DNA from 3 places in the Methylobacterium sp. FW306-05-D genome. Region 3 is predicted to be linked to each of the others. Evidence: predicted binding sites of a transcription regulator. Region 3 holds the regulator's gene; each other region holds the start of a gene.
The links. Region 3 encodes LexA, which represses DNA repair genes until DNA is damaged. Its sites were predicted from a motif close to TGTTCNNNNTGTGTTCNG; they were not measured.

Region 1 (5,435 bases), on a different contig from region 3:
CGGCACACCGCCCGCGACTTCGAGAGCATCGGCCGTTCCGACTTCGTCGACCGCCGCACGCGGAGCCAGCTCGCCGCAATGATGCTGCCGGTCGGCGCCGTGCCGGCCGATCAAGCCCGCAAGATGATGGCGCAGGCCCGCAAGGTGATGCCGGCTGGCGTCGATCCGACGGTGAAGCCGGAGCTGACGGCGATGCGCGTCATCAACCCCTGGACGACCAACCCGTAATCGGGATCAGGCGGCCCGGACCGTGACCAGGAAGCCGTCGACTTCCTGGCGCAGGGCCGCGGCCTGGCGGGCGAGGTCGCTCGCCGCGCTGAGCACCTGGGCCGAACCGTTGCGGGCGGCGTCCGCCGCCTCGCGGACCCCGACGATGTGCCCGGACACCGCCCGTGTTCCATCCGAGGTGAGGACGGTGTTGCGGGCGATCTCCTGGGTGGCCGCCTCCTGCTGATCCACGGCGGCCGAGATGTCGCCCGAGATCCGGCCGAGCCGTCGGATGACCTCCATGATCCCGCCGATCGCCGTCACGGAGGCGTCCGTGGACTGCGAAATCTCCGCGACCTTCGCGCCGATCTCCTCGGTGGCCTTGGCGGTCTGGGTCGCGAGACTCTTCACCTCCGCCGCGACGACCGCGAATCCGCGCCCCGCCTCGCCGGCGCGCGCCGCCTCGATCGTGGCGTTGAGGGCGAGCAGGTTGGTCTGTGCCGCGATGCTGGTGATCAGTCCGACGATCTCGCCGATGCTGCTCGCCGCCTGCGCCAGACGGTTCACATCCTCGGCCATCCGGCCCGCATCGCGTTCGGCCTCGCTCGCCACGGCCGTCGAAGCTTCGACCCGATCGCCGATCTCGCGCACCGAGGCGCTGAGTTCCTCGGTGGCCGCCGCCACGGTATCGGCCGTGGCCGCGGTCTCGGCGGAGGCGGCCGCCACCGATCCGCTCAGGGACGCGGTGTCGCTCGCGGCCTGGGTCAGGGCGTAGGCCGCCGTCTCGAGCTGGCTCGACGCGGCCGAGACCGCCTCGACGATGCCGCTGGCCCGGGCCTCGAAGCGGTCGGCCAGAGCCACCATCTCGGCGCGCCGGGCGGCCGCGGCATGCGCGTCGAGGTGATCGGCCTCGGCGGCGATGCGCCGGCGCTCGGTCACGCTGGCCTGGAAATCCACGGCCGCTGCCGCGATGGCGCGAACCTCGCGGGCGCCGTTCTGCGGGATCGTGCCGGCGTCCTCGCCGCGGCCGATGGCGGTGAGCGCCGCGGCGATCCGGGTGAGCGGACGGGCGATGGCCGTGCCGAAGGCGAAGGCCAACCCGCAGGAGAGGAGCAGGGTCGCCAAACCGACGGCCATCCAGACCATCACGCTCCGTTCGGCCTCGGCCCGGGCGGAACCGGCGGCCGCGCCGAGATCGGCGGTGAGCCGGTCCTCGATGGATTTCAACTGGTCGATGCGCTGGGTCGCGAGGGCGAACCAGGCCGGCGCGTCGGTGAAGGCGAGCGCGGTGCCGGGGGGCGTGTCGAGAACCAGGCGGCGCAGGCGATCGACCTCCCGGGCCGCCGGCGCGGCCTTGCCGGCGTCGAGCAGGGCGGCCTGCGCAGGCTCGGCGCCGAGGCGGAACAGTGATTCGTAGGTGGCTTGGCCGGCACTGAGACCCGCGAGGCGTTCGTGGCCCGCGAGATCGATCCGGCCGGCCCCGAAGATCGCCGAGGCGGCGGCCCGCTCCTGGCCCGCCAGCTCCTTCAGGGCGAGGAAGGACGAGTAGGAGGCGATGCGGCCGGCGAGGTCGGCGCTGGCAGCCACCTGAGAGACCTCTCGCACGAGGTCGAGGGCATTGGCGATGATGCCCGAATAGAGCGCCATGTTCTGGGCCGGCGTCAGGCCGAGGCTATCCACCGCGATGCGATGCGGGCCGATTCCGGCGAGCTGCTCCGTCAGGACATCTTTGCGGCGGGCGACGCCGGCGCCGTAGGCGACGAAGTCCAGGCCGGCGCTGCTCTCGTCTAGGGCCTTGCGGGCGGCATCGGTGCGCAGGCGCTGGGCGTCGAGTTCGGAGCGGAACTGGGTTCCCTTGGCACCGAGATAGAGGCTTGAGGCCCCGCGCTCGCGCTGCGCTTCGTGGACGACGGCGCTGATGCGGCCTGCCATGCCCACCAGATCCTGCACGTGCACCATCCGGGTGCGAGCATTCAACCGCTCCGTGACGGCAAGTCCGACGACCATCGCGAAGGCGAGGCATGGCGCGAGGGCAACCAGAAGAATGCGGACGCGAAGCGAAGCGAACAAACCGACGAACATGGAGTGAAACCTGATGAGAAATTCTGCGCCACTGTCCAGAAGGCCGGTAAAAGTTGTGTTGCACGATGATCTTTTGCTCTAAAATTTCATCACCCGTCACATTTTTTAGGCAGAACCGAAGCGAAGACTTGGCTCAAGCGAGGTGTCGTTTGCGCCGATTCGCGTTCTGGGGGAGAGGCCTAGGTCTCCGCCCGGCGTCCGGAGCAGGCGGGCCTGATGGCCGGCTCCGGTCGCCATGGTCGATCGGAGCCGCCACGGCCGGTGCGAAGTCCGCAGGGGATCGGCTCTCGTCCCGAATAGGCGGGTCGGTTCCGCTGCTCGAAAGTCCCGCGATATTGTCCGCGTACGCTTTTTGTTCTAGCTGAGGGGCCGATATGCATGGCGCGCGCCTTGCCCGACGCGATGTTGCGCCCGACATGCCGCGAGGGCTCCGGTCGAGTCCTGCCGAGTTCCGCGCCGCAGACGTTCCCGAAGAGACCTCATGGCCAAAGCCAAAGCCGCCGCCAAGAAATCGCAAGCCGAGGCCGAGCGGGTCGAAGCGAAGATCGAGGCCCTGTTCGAGGGCGCGCGCGACCAGCGGGTGATCTCGGTCCGCGGTGCCCGGGAGCACAATCTCAAGAACATCGACCTGACGATCCCGCGCGATCGCCTCGTGGTCTTCACCGGGTTGTCCGGCTCCGGCAAGTCGTCGCTCGCCTTCGACACGATCTACGCGGAGGGTCAGCGCCGCTATGTCGAGTCGCTCTCGGCCTATGCGCGCCAGTTCCTGGAGATGATGTCGAAGCCCGATGTCGATCAGATCGACGGGCTCTCGCCGGCGATCTCCATCGAGCAGAAGACCACCTCCAAGAACCCGCGCTCGACGGTCGGCACCGTCACGGAGATCTACGACTACATGCGCCTGCTCTGGGCGCGGGTCGGCATCCCCTACTCGCCCGCCACCGGCTTGCCCATCGAGAGCCAGACGGTCAGCCAGATGGTGGACCGGGTCCTCGCCCTTCCGGAGAAGAGCCGCCTCTACCTCCTGGCCCCGGTCATCCGCGGCCGCAAGGGCGAGTACCGCAAGGAGATCGCCGAGTTCCAGAAGAAGGGCTTCCAGCGCCTGCGTATCGACGGCGAATACTATGCCATCGACGACGTCCCGAAGCTCGACAAGAAGCTGAAGCACGACATCGACGTGGTGGTGGATCGAATCGTGGTCCGGGCCGACATCGCCGCCCGGCTGGCCGATTCCTTCGAGACCGCCCTCGAACTCGCCGACGGCATCGCGCTGATCGAGTTCGCCGATACGCCGGAGGGCGAGGCGCCGCGTGAGGCCATCACCTTCTCGTCCCGCTTCGCCTGCCCCGTCTCCGGCTTCACCATCGCGGAGATCGAGCCCCGGCTGTTCTCGTTCAACAACCCCTTCGGCGCCTGCCCGACCTGCGGCGGCATCGGGCACGAGATGCGGATCGACCCCGAACTCGTGATCTCGGACGCCAAGCTCAGCCTGAAGCGCGGCGCGGTTGGCCCCTGGGCCAAGTCGACCTCGCCCTATTACGGCCAGACCCTCGATGCGCTGGCCCGGCATTATGGCTTCAAGACCACTGTCGCCTGGAAGGATCTGCCGGCCAAGGCGCGCGACGTGGTCCTGTACGGCACCGGCTCTGAGTCGGTACGCTTCGCCTACGACGACGGGATGCGGGCCTACGAGGTCAACAAGCCCTTCGAGGGCGTCGTCCCGAACCTGGAGCGGCGCTACAAGGAGACCGAGAGCGACACCTCGCGCGAGGAGATCGCGCGCTTCATGAGCGAGACGCCCTGCGCCACCTGCGGCGGCAAGCGCCTGAAGCTCGAGGCCCTTTCGGTCAAGGTCGCCATGCAGGATGTGGGCGAGATTACCGCCCTCCCGGTGCGGGACGCCCATGCCTGGTTCTCGGACCTGCCGGGCAGGCTCACGGAGAAGCAGAACGAGATCGCCTACCGGATCCTCAAGGAGATCCGTGACCGACTCACCTTCCTGATCGATGTCGGGCTCGAATACCTGACGCTGGCGCGGGGCTCCGGCTCGCTCTCGGGCGGTGAGAGCCAGCGCATCCGCCTCGCCTCGCAGATCGGCTCCGGCCTCACCGGCGTGCTCTACGTCCTCGACGAGCCGTCCATCGGGCTGCATCAGCGCGACAACGAGCGCCTGCTCGGCACGCTGAAGCGCCTGCGCGACCTCGGCAACTCCGTGATCGTCGTCGAGCACGACGAGGACGCGATCCTGCAGGCCGACTACGTCGTCGATGTCGGTCCCGGTGCCGGCATCCATGGCGGGCAGATCATCGCGCAGGGGACGCCGGAGGAGGTCCTGAAGAATCCGGCCTCGCTCACCGCCAAGTACCTCACCGGCGAGATGAGCGTCCGCGTCCCGACGGCACGCCGCAAGGGGCGCAAGGGCAAGCTGAGCCTGATCGGTGCCCGCGGCAACAACCTCAAGAACGTCTCCGTCGAGATTCCGCTCGGCACCTTCACCTGCATCTCGGGCGTGTCCGGCGGCGGCAAGTCCACCCTGATCATCGATACGCTCTACAAGGCGGTGGCCAAATCCCTGAACGGGGCCCTGGAGCACCCTGCCCCCTTCGAGCGCCTCGATGGGCTTGAGCATCTCGACAAGGTCATCGACATCGACCAGTCGCCGATCGGCCGCACGCCGCGCTCCAACCCCGCCACCTATACGGGCGCCTTCACGCCGATCCGCGACTGGTTCGCCGGGCTGCCGGAGGCCAAGGCGCGCGGCTACCAGGCTGGGCGGTTCTCCTTCAACGTGAAGGGCGGGCGCTGCGAGGCCTGTTCGGGCGACGGCGTCATCAAGATCGAGATGCACTTCCTGCCGGACGTCTACGTCACCTGCGACGTCTGCAAGGGTCGCCGCTACGACCGCGAGACCCTCGAGGTGAAGTATCGCGACCATTCCATCGCCGACGTCCTCGACATGACCGTCGAGGAGGCCGCCGACCTGTTCAAGGCGGTGCCGACGATCCGTGAGAAGATGGAGACCCTGGCCCGGGTGGGCCTCGGCTACGTCAAGGTCGGGCAGCAGGCGACCACCCTGTCCGGCGGTGAGGCCCAGCGGGTGAAGCTCTCCAAGGAACTGTCGAAGCGCGCCACCGGTCGCACGCTCT
Region 2 (5,435 bases), on a different contig from region 3:
CCGACGAGGGCCGCCCCCACGGTCGCCGCCACCAGCATCCAGTGCTCGCCGTAATCGTAGAGCCCGATCTTCTGCCAGACCACGATCCGGACGATGCCGATCGCGCCCAGGATCGTGCCGAGCACGAGGCCGGTGGGCAACTCGCGCAGGGCGACCCGCCACCAGTCGCGCAGGCGCACTTCGTGCAGCGCCAGGGCGCGGATGAGGAGCGAGGTGGCCTGGCTGCCGGAATTGCCGCCCGAGCTCATGATCAGCGGGATGAACAGCGTCAGCACGATGGCCTTCTCGAGTTCGCCCTCGAAGCCCTGCATGGCGGTGGCGGTCATCATCTCGCCGAGGAACAGCGCGCAGAGCCAGCCCGCCCGCTTCCGGATCATCGTGCCGAAGCCGATATCCATGTAGGGCTCGGGCAGCGCCTCCATGCCGCCGAAGCGCTGCACGTCCTGCGTCTGCTTCTCCACCATGGCGTCGATCATGTCGTCCACCGTGACGATGCCGATGACGTGGCCGACCGCATCGATGACAGGGAGCGCCAGGAGGTCGTATTTCGAGATCAGGCGAGCGGCCTCCTCGCGGCTGGCCGTGGGCGAGACCGCCAGCGGCCGCCGGTTCGGCGCCACCGAGAGCACGTTGTCGCCCGGATTGCCCGAGATCAGCCGGCGCAGGGGCACCGCCTTGGTCAGGGCCCGGGTGCGCGGGTCGAGGACGAAGATCGCGTAGATGGTCTCGCGGGTCTTCTCCACCTGGCGGACGTGGTCGAGGGTCTGCTGGACCGTCCAGTTGCCCGGCACCGCGACGAACTCCGTGGTCATCAGCGAGCCGACGGTCTCCTCCCCGTAGGTGCTCAGCCGGTCGACGGCGCCGCGGGTCTCGGCGTCGAGGCGGGCGCGCAGGTCCGAGCGGCCGGGCTCCTCGATCTCGCGGAACAGGTCGGTGATGCGGTCGGCCGACATGCCCGACAGGTAGGAGGCGACCCGGTCGCGGGGCAGCATCTCGATGATGTCGGCGGCACAGTCGAGCTCGGGCTGGTCGAGCACCTCGATCGCCCGCTCCACCGGCAGGCCGAGCAGGATGGCGGCGGCGACCTCGGGCGCCTCGTCGTTCAGGGCCTCGACGATGTCGGGCGCGCGCTCGTCCGACAGCCGGGCGGCGAGCACCGCCGGATCGATGCCGGTCGGGAAGGAAGCGATCTCGTTCATGGGCTCACCTCGCAGGGCGCGCGATCCGGCCGTGGAGCCGTCCCGCATCGGGCCGCCGGGGCCCGGTCAGCGGGGCGTCAGGCGGCGGGAGCGGAGGCGGCCGCGCACGGCGCGGGCGATCGGTCTGGATTGTCGCTGGGCATCGGAATCGTCGAGAGGGAGCCGAGGCGCGCGCGGCGCGGTGAGTCGTGACTCCCGCGCAGGCCCGGTCGGCGGCGCGTCAGTGCGCCTCCCCTCCCCGGGGCGTCAAGCCGAAAACCGGCGGCGCCGAATCTTTCCGCCTCGACCGTGGTCCGGCCGCCCGGGGACCCGGTCCGGCGCCGGCGCGCCCGGACTCGCGAAGCCTGAAGATCGGCATCATATCTCTCGCTTTGCCCTCCCGCAGGCCGGATCGCGCCGGCACCCGGCTGCAGGATCGGCATTTTCCCGCGATCCTATGAGAAATATAAGTGTAGCGCCCACTTGTGTTGTGCCCAACACAACGGCATATCAAGGGCGTCGAACACGAAGGAGTTTCCCATGAAGTGGTCCGCCCCCGTCGTCCAGGAAATCTGCGTCGGCATGGAAGTCACCAGCTACGAGTCCGCCGAGATCGATCCCTTCAACTAAGGTCCGACCTTAGTTCGCAGACGGATCGAACCCGACCGGGTTCGGCTTTCACCCCACACAACCAACCAGGAGAGACGTCATGAAGTGGTCTGCCCCCATCGTCCAGGAAATCTGCGTCGGCATGGAAGTCACCAGCTACGAGTCCGCCGAGATCGATCCCTTCAACTAAGGGCGATCGCGGGTCCCGCCTGCGGGACCCGCTGATCCGAGGGGGCGCTGTCCGAGAGGGCGGCGCCCCTTTCGTTTGTTCGGGTCACAATCCGAGGCCGAGCTGGCGCGGCTCCGGGGCGGGGCCGTGCTCCAGGGCCGAGAGCGAGACCCCGAGGAGGCGCACGCTGCGCCGCAGGGGGAACAGGTCGCGCAGGAGGGCGAGCACGGTCTCCTCCAGGGCGGCGCGGTCCGGCACGAAGCCGGGCAGCGAGCGGGCCCGGGTGATCTGCTCGAAATCCGCGAACTTGACCTTCAGCGTCACCGTGCGGGCCCGGACCTCCCTGGCGGCGGCCGCATTCCAGACCTTGTCGAGGATCGGCGCCAGCCGCCCCGCGAGCACCGCGTAGTCCGCCGAGTCCTCCGAGAAGGTGTTCTCGGCCCCGATGGATTTCCGGATCCGGTTGACCCGGACCGGACGGGCATCGATGCCCCGCGACACCCCGTAGTAATACGGCGCCGAGGCGCCAAAGCGCGCCGTCAGCCCCTCGAGGCTGAGGGCCCTCAGGTCGCGTCCGGTGAGGATTCCGAGCGCCTTCATCCGCGCCTCGGTGACCGGGCCGATGCCGTGGAAGCGTCCGATCGGCAGGTCCTCGACGAAGGCCGGCCCCATGGCGGGGGTGATGACGAACAGGGCGTCGGGCTTGCGGAAGTCGGACGCCACCTTGGCCAGGAACTTGTTGTAGGACACGCCCGCCGAGGCCACGAGCCCGGTCTGCGCGCGGATCGAGGCCCGGATCGCGCGGGCCACCGCGGTGGCGGTCGGCAGCCCCTGGCGGTTCTCCGTCACGTCGAGATAGGCCTCGTCGAGGGCGACGGGCTCGATCAGGTCGGTGTGCTCGGCGAAGACCGCCCGGATCTGCTCCGAGATCGCCCGGTAGACCTCGAAGCGCGGCTTGACGAAGACGAGGTCGGGGCAGAGCCGGCGCGCCGTCACCGAGGGCATGGCCGAGCGCACGCCGAAGGCCCGCGCCTCGTAGCTCGCCGCCGCGACCACACCGCGCTCGCGCGAGCCGCCCACCGCCACCGGCCGGCCGCGCAGGGCGGGATCGTCGCGCTGCTCCACGGAGGCGTAGAAGGCGTCCATGTCGATGTGGATGATCTTGCGGATCGCGCCCGCGTCGTCCGGGTCCATCGCGGACGCCCCTCCCGATCGGTTTGTCGGCCCGTGTTCGTGGTCTGTTCGCAGATTCCCGGTCCGGCCGCGGGAATCAAGCCCGGCTTCCCCGCGATCCACCGCCGAACCGACGCCGGGCGCGCCGGGGCTCGCCGCGGAGGCGGGCGTGCCGCATAAGGGCGCCGAGACGCTGCGACAGACGACACGCGACGCCCGCGCTGCGCGACCCGCCCGAGGACAGGCCCTTGAAGATCACCCAGATCACCCATCACGATCTCGACGGCTACGGCGCCTCCACGGTGGCCGGCCAGTTCGCCGACATCGCCCGGATCGTGCACGTCCCGCGCTACTCCGATGTCGGGCCGGTGGTCGAGACCGAGCTGAAGCGCCTCGGAAAGACCGCGGCGCCCGAGATGATCCTGATGACCGATCTCGGTCTCGAGGCGGTCGCGGTGACCTTCATCCGCAACTTCGCCGCCCTCAACCGCCGCCGCGAGCCGGAGGCGCGCCACCGCCTCGTGGTGCTCGACCACCACGCCTCCTCGGTGGACCAGCTGCGCGACCAGGGCCTGGCGCCCCAGGCCGATCCGGACGTGCCGGGCCTCCTGCGCTTCGACCTCGAGGACCCGAACGTCGTCGTGCTCATCGACGAGGCCCGCTGCGCCACGCGCATGGCCTACGAGCACCGGACGCTCTACGCGACCCGCGCGGCCGGCGAGGACCCGATCCTCGGCGCCCTGGTGACGGCGGTGGACGCGGTCGACCTCTGGCGCAAGGACCGGCCGGAATTCCGCAGCGGCCTGAGCCTCGACGAGATGTTCTGGGACAACGTCTCCAACCTCGTGCCGATCGGCCATCCCTGGCACGACCGCTTCGTCGGCGACCTCCTGCTCGGGGTGGCCCGCCTCCTCGGCGACGGCGCCTCCCCGGCCGTGATCGAGGGCCAGGTCCCGGCCCTGCGCAAGGCCATCCTCGACGCCTACCTCGCCGACGACGAGGGCGACGACCGCAGCCTCACCACCCGCATGCGCATCGCCCGGGTGCTCGCCCGCTCGGACCTGTTCCACCCCCTGTCGGACGGTACGCTGATGTCCTTCGGCCTCGATTCCGGCACCTTCCAGCGGGTCTCGGACCTGATCATGGAGAGCGGGCGGGCCAAGCGCGTCCTCAACGTGCAGCGGGCCGGGACGATGTCCTTCCGCTCCAACAACGAGACCGCGCTGGACGGGGCGCGGCGCTTCCGCGGCGGCGGCCACAAGGACGCGGCCGGCGGCAAGCTGACCAGCGGCTCGGCCTTCTCCCTGGCGGACGCCATCGCCCAGGTCGAGCCGGTGCTCAACCCGCCGGCGGCCGATCCGGCGCTAAGCCCCTTCGCGGCCCTGAAGAACTGGAAGGGCTGAGACGAGCGGCCCCGCCGCCGCCGACGGTGCGTCGGCGGAAAGGTCCCGGATTGCCCCCGGCGCGGAGTCGCGTCAGTGTCGCCGGGCCGTCCGGGCGGTTCTCGGCCCGCGGCCGACCTCGCCGCACGGGTATCGGGACCTCATGCCGCCGATCGACATCCTCAGCCGCGGGCATTGCCCGTTCCTGTCCGGCTTCGACCTGGCCGACGTGGCGCTGCCCGACCTCCGCCTCCGGACCGCCCTGTCCCCCGGCGGGCAGCGCCTGCCGGTGCTGCTGCTGCACGGCCATCCGCAGACCCACGCCACCTGGCACGCGGTGGCGCCGCGGCTCCGGGCGGCCGGCCATCCGGTGGTCGCCCCCGACCTGCGCGGCTACGGCGACTCGGATCGCCCGGACTCCACGGCCGATCACGCGCCCTACGCCAAGCGGGCCATGGCGGCCGACGCCGTGGCGCTGATGCGCGCCTGCGGCTACGAGCGCTTCGCCGTGGTCGGGCATGATCGCGGCGGGCGCGTCGCGCACCGCATGGCCCTCGACCACGCCGCCGCGGTGGACCGCCTCGCCGTCCTCGACATCGCACCGACGCAGACGATGTACGCCCGCACCGACCGTGCCTTCGCGACCCGGTACTTCTGGTGGTTCTTCCTGATCCAGCCGGCACCCCTGCCCGAGCGGATGATCGGCGCCGACCCGGAGGCGTATCTGCGCCACCACCTCGCCGGCCAGAGCCGGACGCCCGGGATTCCGAGCGAGGCGCTGATCCGGGAATACCTGCGCTGCTACCGCGCCCCCGGCAGCATCCACGCGATCTGCGAAGATTACCGCGCCGCGGCCGGCATCGATCTCGAACACGATGCCGCCGACGACGCGGCCGGGCGCCGCGTCGCCGCGCCGCTCCTCGC
Region 3 (5,435 bases):
GACGTCGAGGGGGCCGAGGACCTGATCCTGGAGCCGTTCCTGCGGGCCGCTCCCGCCGCGCTCCACCCGCTGCTGCTGATCGTCGAAAATGGCACCGATCAGTGGCAGATCGACCTGCCCGCCCTCTTGGAGCAGCACGGCTATCGCCGGATCGCCCGGACGCGCTTGAACCTGATCTTCGAGCGCGCCGCCTGACGAGGGCGCGCTACAGGACCGGAATGGCATCCGCGAGGGTGATCCCCTGGGGATCGATCCGGCAGCGATAGGCATGCACCGCGACACCGGCCGATCGGGCGGCCTGGAACGCCCGGTCGAAGGCGGGGTCTAGGTCCCGTGCCGCGTCGAACCGCTCCGCCCACATCTGGACCACGATCACAACCATGGCGCGGCCGCCGGCTCCCACGACGCCGGCGAGGTCCGCCATGTGGCGAGCGCTGCGGGCGGCGACGCAATCGGGAAATTCCGCGAGGCCCGGGCTTCGCATCAGGTGGCAGTTCTTCACCTCGACATGACAGGGGGGCATCCCCTCGCCTGTGGCGAAGAAATCGACCCGGCTCGCCTGTGCGTAGCGGACTTCCGGACGGAGACCCGAATAGCCTGCCAGCGCCGGTAGGGTGGTGTCGGCGAAGGCTTCCGCCACCAGAGCGTTCGGTCGCATCGTGTTGATGCCCACCCATTGCCGGCCGCCCGGCAGGTTTGCCTCAACCAGCTCCCAGGAATAGGCGAGCTTGCGGGTCGGGCTCCGCGCCTCGGACAGAAGGGCTCGTGCGCCCGGAACGGCGAGACCCAGCATCGCTCCGGGATTGGGGCAGTGAGCCGTCACGAGGGTCCCGTCGGCCAACTCCAGATCGGCGAGGAACCGCTTGTAGCGCCGCACGAGACGGCCCTCGATCAGGGGCGCGGGGAAGCGCATCGGCGTGTCCTGGGCAAGAAACAGGTTGATGCCGCCGGGCCTCGGCGTGGAATCGGGCAGCCGTGAGGCACTCGGGCTGGTCAGTGCTCATCGGATGCGACAGACTTCGCGCGGTACACCCGGGTCGATAACCGGGAAAACCGCTGTTCGTCCGCGAGGCCGCCATGTTCAATCTGTTCGACATCCTCCAGGCGCAGGCGGGCGCCAACGCGCAGGGATTCGGACGGCAATTTGGGCTCTCGCCGGAACAGAGCCTGCGCGCGATGGAGGCGCTGCTGCCGGCCCTGACCATGGGGTTGCAGCGCAACGTCGCCCACGATCCGACAGGCTTCGCCCACCTATTCAACCTCGTCGGTCCGACCGCGTCCCCGGCACCGAGCGCGACGCCGCCGATGGACATGCTGGTCAAGCAGCTGTTCGGGTCGACGCATCTCAGCCAGGCGGTGCTGCAGCAGGCCGCGACAGTCAGCGGCGTGGCGATGCCGGCCCTAAAGCAGATGCTGCCCGTCATGGCCGGCATGGTGGTGGCCGGAATCGTCCACGTGATGATCAATCAGACTCCATCGCCTGCGCCGGCCCCGCGCGCCGAGGCGAACCCGTTCGGCTTCGCCCCCAATGCCTGGTCGCAGATGATGGAGGCTTTCCTGAAGTCCGGCGGCAACGCGACCAGCCCGACACCGCCCGCTCCTCAGGCGCGGTCGCGCCCTGCGCAGCCCCGGCTCACGGCTCCCACGCCCGCCGTGCCGGACAAGGCGGCCTCGGATGCCCCCTTCGACCTGATGCAGCAGATGTTCCAGACGGGCCTCGAGGTACAGCAGGAGAACGCACGCGCCATGCAGCGGCTGTTCGATACCTTCTGGCAGGACCCCCGCGGTCCCACCGATTCCGGAACCGACGCCGCATCGAAGGCGGAACGCAGCGGGAAACGATAGCGGACTTCGCGTTCCGTTCGCCTGGACCGCGCCGACCTCGATTCGATCTCGACGGCGCTCATTCACCCTGAGCGATCCCCTCAAAATGGCGGTCGGCGGCGTCCGCGAAACCCGTCCTCGCCGGAACAATCGTCGGGCTACCCGCGCTTTCGGCAGGAACCCTTGCAGAACACTTACGGAACGTTTAACGTGTTCGTGTTTTGTTTCTGATGCCGCTCGCCGCGATCCCCGGCGCCAACGAAGAGTGTCCCGCATGTTGACGCGTAAGCAGCTGGACCTGCTCCAGTTCATCCAGCTCCGGATGCGCGAGAGCGGCGTTCCCCCCTCCTTCGACGAAATGAAGGACGCTCTCGACCTCAAGTCGAAGTCTGGCATCCATCGGTTGATCACGGCGCTGGAGGAGCGCGGCTTTCTGCGTCGTCTCCCGAACCGGGCAAGGGCCATCGAAGTCATCCGGATGCCGGAGAGCCTCGGTGGGAGCGCCGGTGCCCCGCGTGTCGCTCCTACACCCGAGGTCCGCCGCTTCACGCCGAGCGTGGTCGAGGGCGGCAAGGGCAAGGGTCTGCCGGCCGGTGCCGCGGTCTCCCGCCTGCCGACGACGCAGGCCACCGACGAGAGCGGGCGTGCGGTGACCATCCCGGTGATGGGCCGGATCGCGGCCGGTACGCCCATCTCCGCCATTCAGGAGCAGAGCCACTCGGTGACGATGTCACCGGATTTCCTGGCTGGTGGCGAGCACTACGCCCTCGAGGTGCGCGGCGATTCGATGATCGAGGCGGGCATACTGGACGGCGATCTCGTGGTCATCCGCAAGCAGGACACGGCCAATACGGGCGACATCATCGTGGCTCTGATCGACGATGAGGAGGCGACCCTGAAGCGCCTGCGCCGACGCGGCTCCTCCATCGCCCTCGAAGCGGCGAACCCGGCCTATGAGACGCGCGTGCTCGGGCCGGACCGGGTCCAGATCCAGGGGCGTCTGGTCAGCCTCGTTCGTCGTTACTGAAGAATCCCGTCGCTCGGTTCGTCGCCGGGCGGATCGGAGTCCAGAAGCTCGCGCTCGGGCGCCTTTCGATTCGGTGAAGGGTCTGCCTGAGGGGGCGAGAGGTTGTCCTCCTTCCTCGGCGGTGTCGCCCGCCACGGCACGCTGTCGCCGGGACGCTTGACCGTGGTGACGATGGGTCCATCTCGGGCGAGGCGGATCGCCGTCGCACCGTGCGCCGTCAGGAAGTGCCGATCAAGGATCAACGCGGCGCCGCAGCCGGGTGGCGCGGCTTGCCGAGTGATCAGGATCTCGGTGCGTGCGCAATCTTCCGGAAGCGCCCGTTTGTCGTTGACGAGGGCAAGGCTGCGTCCATCCGGCGTGGTCAGGGTGCAGCCGAGGCCATCGCACAGCGCGCCTCGGAAGGCACTGACCTCTTCCGCCCGGCGTCCGTCCCCGTCGGCCTTGAGCCATTGGCCGAGTACGAAGGGCGGTGGGCGGCCGAAGATCGCGAGTTGCCCGTTGCGCTCGCGGATGGCTCCGCCTGCCCCTTCGCGATCGATGTAGATATCGTTTCGCTCCGGAAAGGTAGCGAGGACGACGCCGATTGCTGCCGGGCAGAGACCGAGCCAGCGCAGTGACGAGGCCGGCAGGGTCAGGATGATCAGCGCCGAGGCCATGAGCGCGAGGGGACCGGCGCCGAAGGCTGGCACCACCAGAACCGCGTTCCCGAATCCCGCGATCCAGGTCGAGATGGTCAGCATACCACGGACCGCGAGGCCCATCGCCCACCAGACCGGCTGATCCAGCGCGAACGGATAGGCGAGAATGCCGAGGACCGCCGACGGCATCACGGCCAGGGAGACGAGCGGCAGGGTGAGCGCGTTGCCCACGAGTCCGAAGGGCTGCACCGTCTGGAAGTGATAGGTCGCGAAGGGGGCTGTGGCGATCTGGGCCACGAGCGTCGTTGCCAGGGTCCCGAGGATCGCCGTCGTGACGAGGGCGAACAGGCGCGGCAGCCAGCCTGCGCCATCGCGACCGAGGGCGCTCCCCGCGATCAATGGCGCGCAAGCGATCAGGCCGGCGACCGCTCCGAACGACATCTGGAAGCTTGGTCCGAGAAGGCCCTCCGGTTCGCGGGCTAGTGCGATCAGGGCGGCGATCGCCAGATTGCGCATGCTGAGGGCCGGCCGGTCGACCAGGATCGCGCCGAGCATGACTAGGGTCATGATCAGCGACCGTTCGGCGGCGATGTCCCATCCGGAAAACACGCAATAGGCCGTCACGCCCACCATGGCGACGGCGGACGCGATCTTCTTAATCGGCCAATGCAGCGCTGCGAACGGCACCACGGCGAGCAGCGCCCGCACGAGCCAGAACACCACCCCGGCCGCCAAGACCATGTGCAGGCCCGAGATCGAGACCACGTGGTAGATGCCCGCGGCCCGCAGGATGTCGTTGGTCTCCCCGTTGATGAGTCCCCGCTTGCCGGTCACCAACGCCGCCGCGACCGCCCCGGCCTGTCCGCCATTGGCGTCGGTGATCTGGCGTGTCAGGGCATTCCGTGCCGCATCGACGGCGGCGGCGAGACGGATCTGCCGATCGGTCGTCTCGGCCACCGGACGCACCTCGACCTTCCCGACGAGGGAGCCGACAGCGCCGATCTCGCGGAAGAAGGCGTCGCGCGCGAAGTCGTAGCCACCCGGCCGGGCCGCTTCCGGGGGTGGGAGCAGGCGCGCCGTCGCGGCGATACGATCGCCCGGCTTCAGGGTGTTCGCCTTGCGATAGGAGACGCGCACCCGGGCCGGGCGGAGTTCGGCCCCTAGGGTGCCGAAGCTCTCCACCCGAATGATCAGGCGCGCACCCTCTTCACGCTCGTCCAGGCCTTCAATGGTGCCGACAAGGGGGGCGATCGTCGTGCGGGCCAGGATCGGACCGGTCACGCGCTGCACCCGTGCCGTCGCCGCAGCGAACCCGAGGAACGCCGCAATGGCCGCGAGGACCAGGGCGAGTCCGACGGGGCGATCCCCCAGGAACGGAGTCGTCGCGGCCAGCAACGCCGCGGCGACGAGCGGCGCGACCAGCGACGGAGTGCCCTGTGTCCCGAGGAAGAAGACGAGGATGCCGCAGCCGAACGCCACCGCGAGCCAGGCGAAGAGCCGGCGCTGCTCGATCTCGCGCGTCCAGCCCGCGCGGAGCCAGGCGAGGACGACCTCGGCGCCCGGCCGACGCGCGGCGAAGCGGCGGGTGAGACGCCCCATCGCTGCCGTCGCGCGTGCCTGCACCATCGCGTCTTCCTTCGGCTGCTGCCCGCAAGCCCGCGCCCCGCAGCCGCCGATCCGCCCTGCGATCTTTGGAACATGACGATTTCTTAACGCTTGCTTCCGCGCATGCTACACGCGCGGTTCCGGGCCGGTCGATCCGCCTCCCGCCCGTTTCACGAGCAAATCAAGTCCAGATTGATGTCGTCAGCCGTCGTCACGCGTTTCGCGCCCTCGCCCACGGGCTACCTCCATATCGGCGGGGCCCGCACGGCCCTGTTCAATTGGCTCTATGCCCGCCATTTCGGCGGCCGCATGCTGCTGCGCATCGAGGACACCGACCGTGA

Region 1: uvrA (excinuclease ABC subunit UvrA) is a predicted target of LexA. The motif match lies at 2,632-2,649, and genes of this name have one in related genera.
Region 2: dinB (DNA polymerase IV) is a predicted target of LexA. The motif match lies at 3,185-3,202, and genes of this name have one in related genera.

The regions. Positions count from the first base shown of each region.
Region 1 covers NZ_JBYSXL010000024.1:18,020-23,454, reverse strand. Annotated here, with positions in the region: gene AC3WLN_RS10730 (hypothetical protein) at 1-228, shown strand, start outside; gene AC3WLN_RS10725 (methyl-accepting chemotaxis protein) at 235-2,214, opposite strand; gene AC3WLN_RS10720 (hypothetical protein) at 2,110-2,358, shown strand; gene uvrA (excinuclease ABC subunit UvrA) at 2,771-5,435, shown strand, end outside.
Region 2 covers NZ_JBYSXL010000018.1:52,620-58,054, forward strand. Annotated here, with positions in the region: gene mgtE (magnesium transporter) at 1-1,199, opposite strand, end outside; gene pqqA (pyrroloquinoline quinone precursor peptide PqqA) at 1,719-1,808, shown strand; gene pqqA (pyrroloquinoline quinone precursor peptide PqqA) at 1,888-1,977, shown strand; gene dinB (DNA polymerase IV) at 2,062-3,150, opposite strand; gene AC3WLN_RS09100 (dimethylmenaquinone methyltransferase) at 3,378-4,532, shown strand; gene AC3WLN_RS09105 (alpha/beta fold hydrolase) at 4,675-5,435, shown strand, end outside.
Region 3 covers NZ_JBYSXL010000005.1:50,582-56,016, reverse strand. Annotated here, with positions in the region: gene AC3WLN_RS03665 (FkbM family methyltransferase) at 1-195, shown strand, start outside; gene sfsA (DNA/RNA nuclease SfsA) at 206-913, opposite strand; gene AC3WLN_RS03655 (DUF937 domain-containing protein) at 1,078-1,845, shown strand; gene lexA (transcriptional repressor LexA) at 2,099-2,851, shown strand; gene AC3WLN_RS03645 (ComEC/Rec2 family competence protein) at 2,845-5,115, opposite strand; gene gltX (glutamate--tRNA ligase) at 5,290-5,435, shown strand, end outside.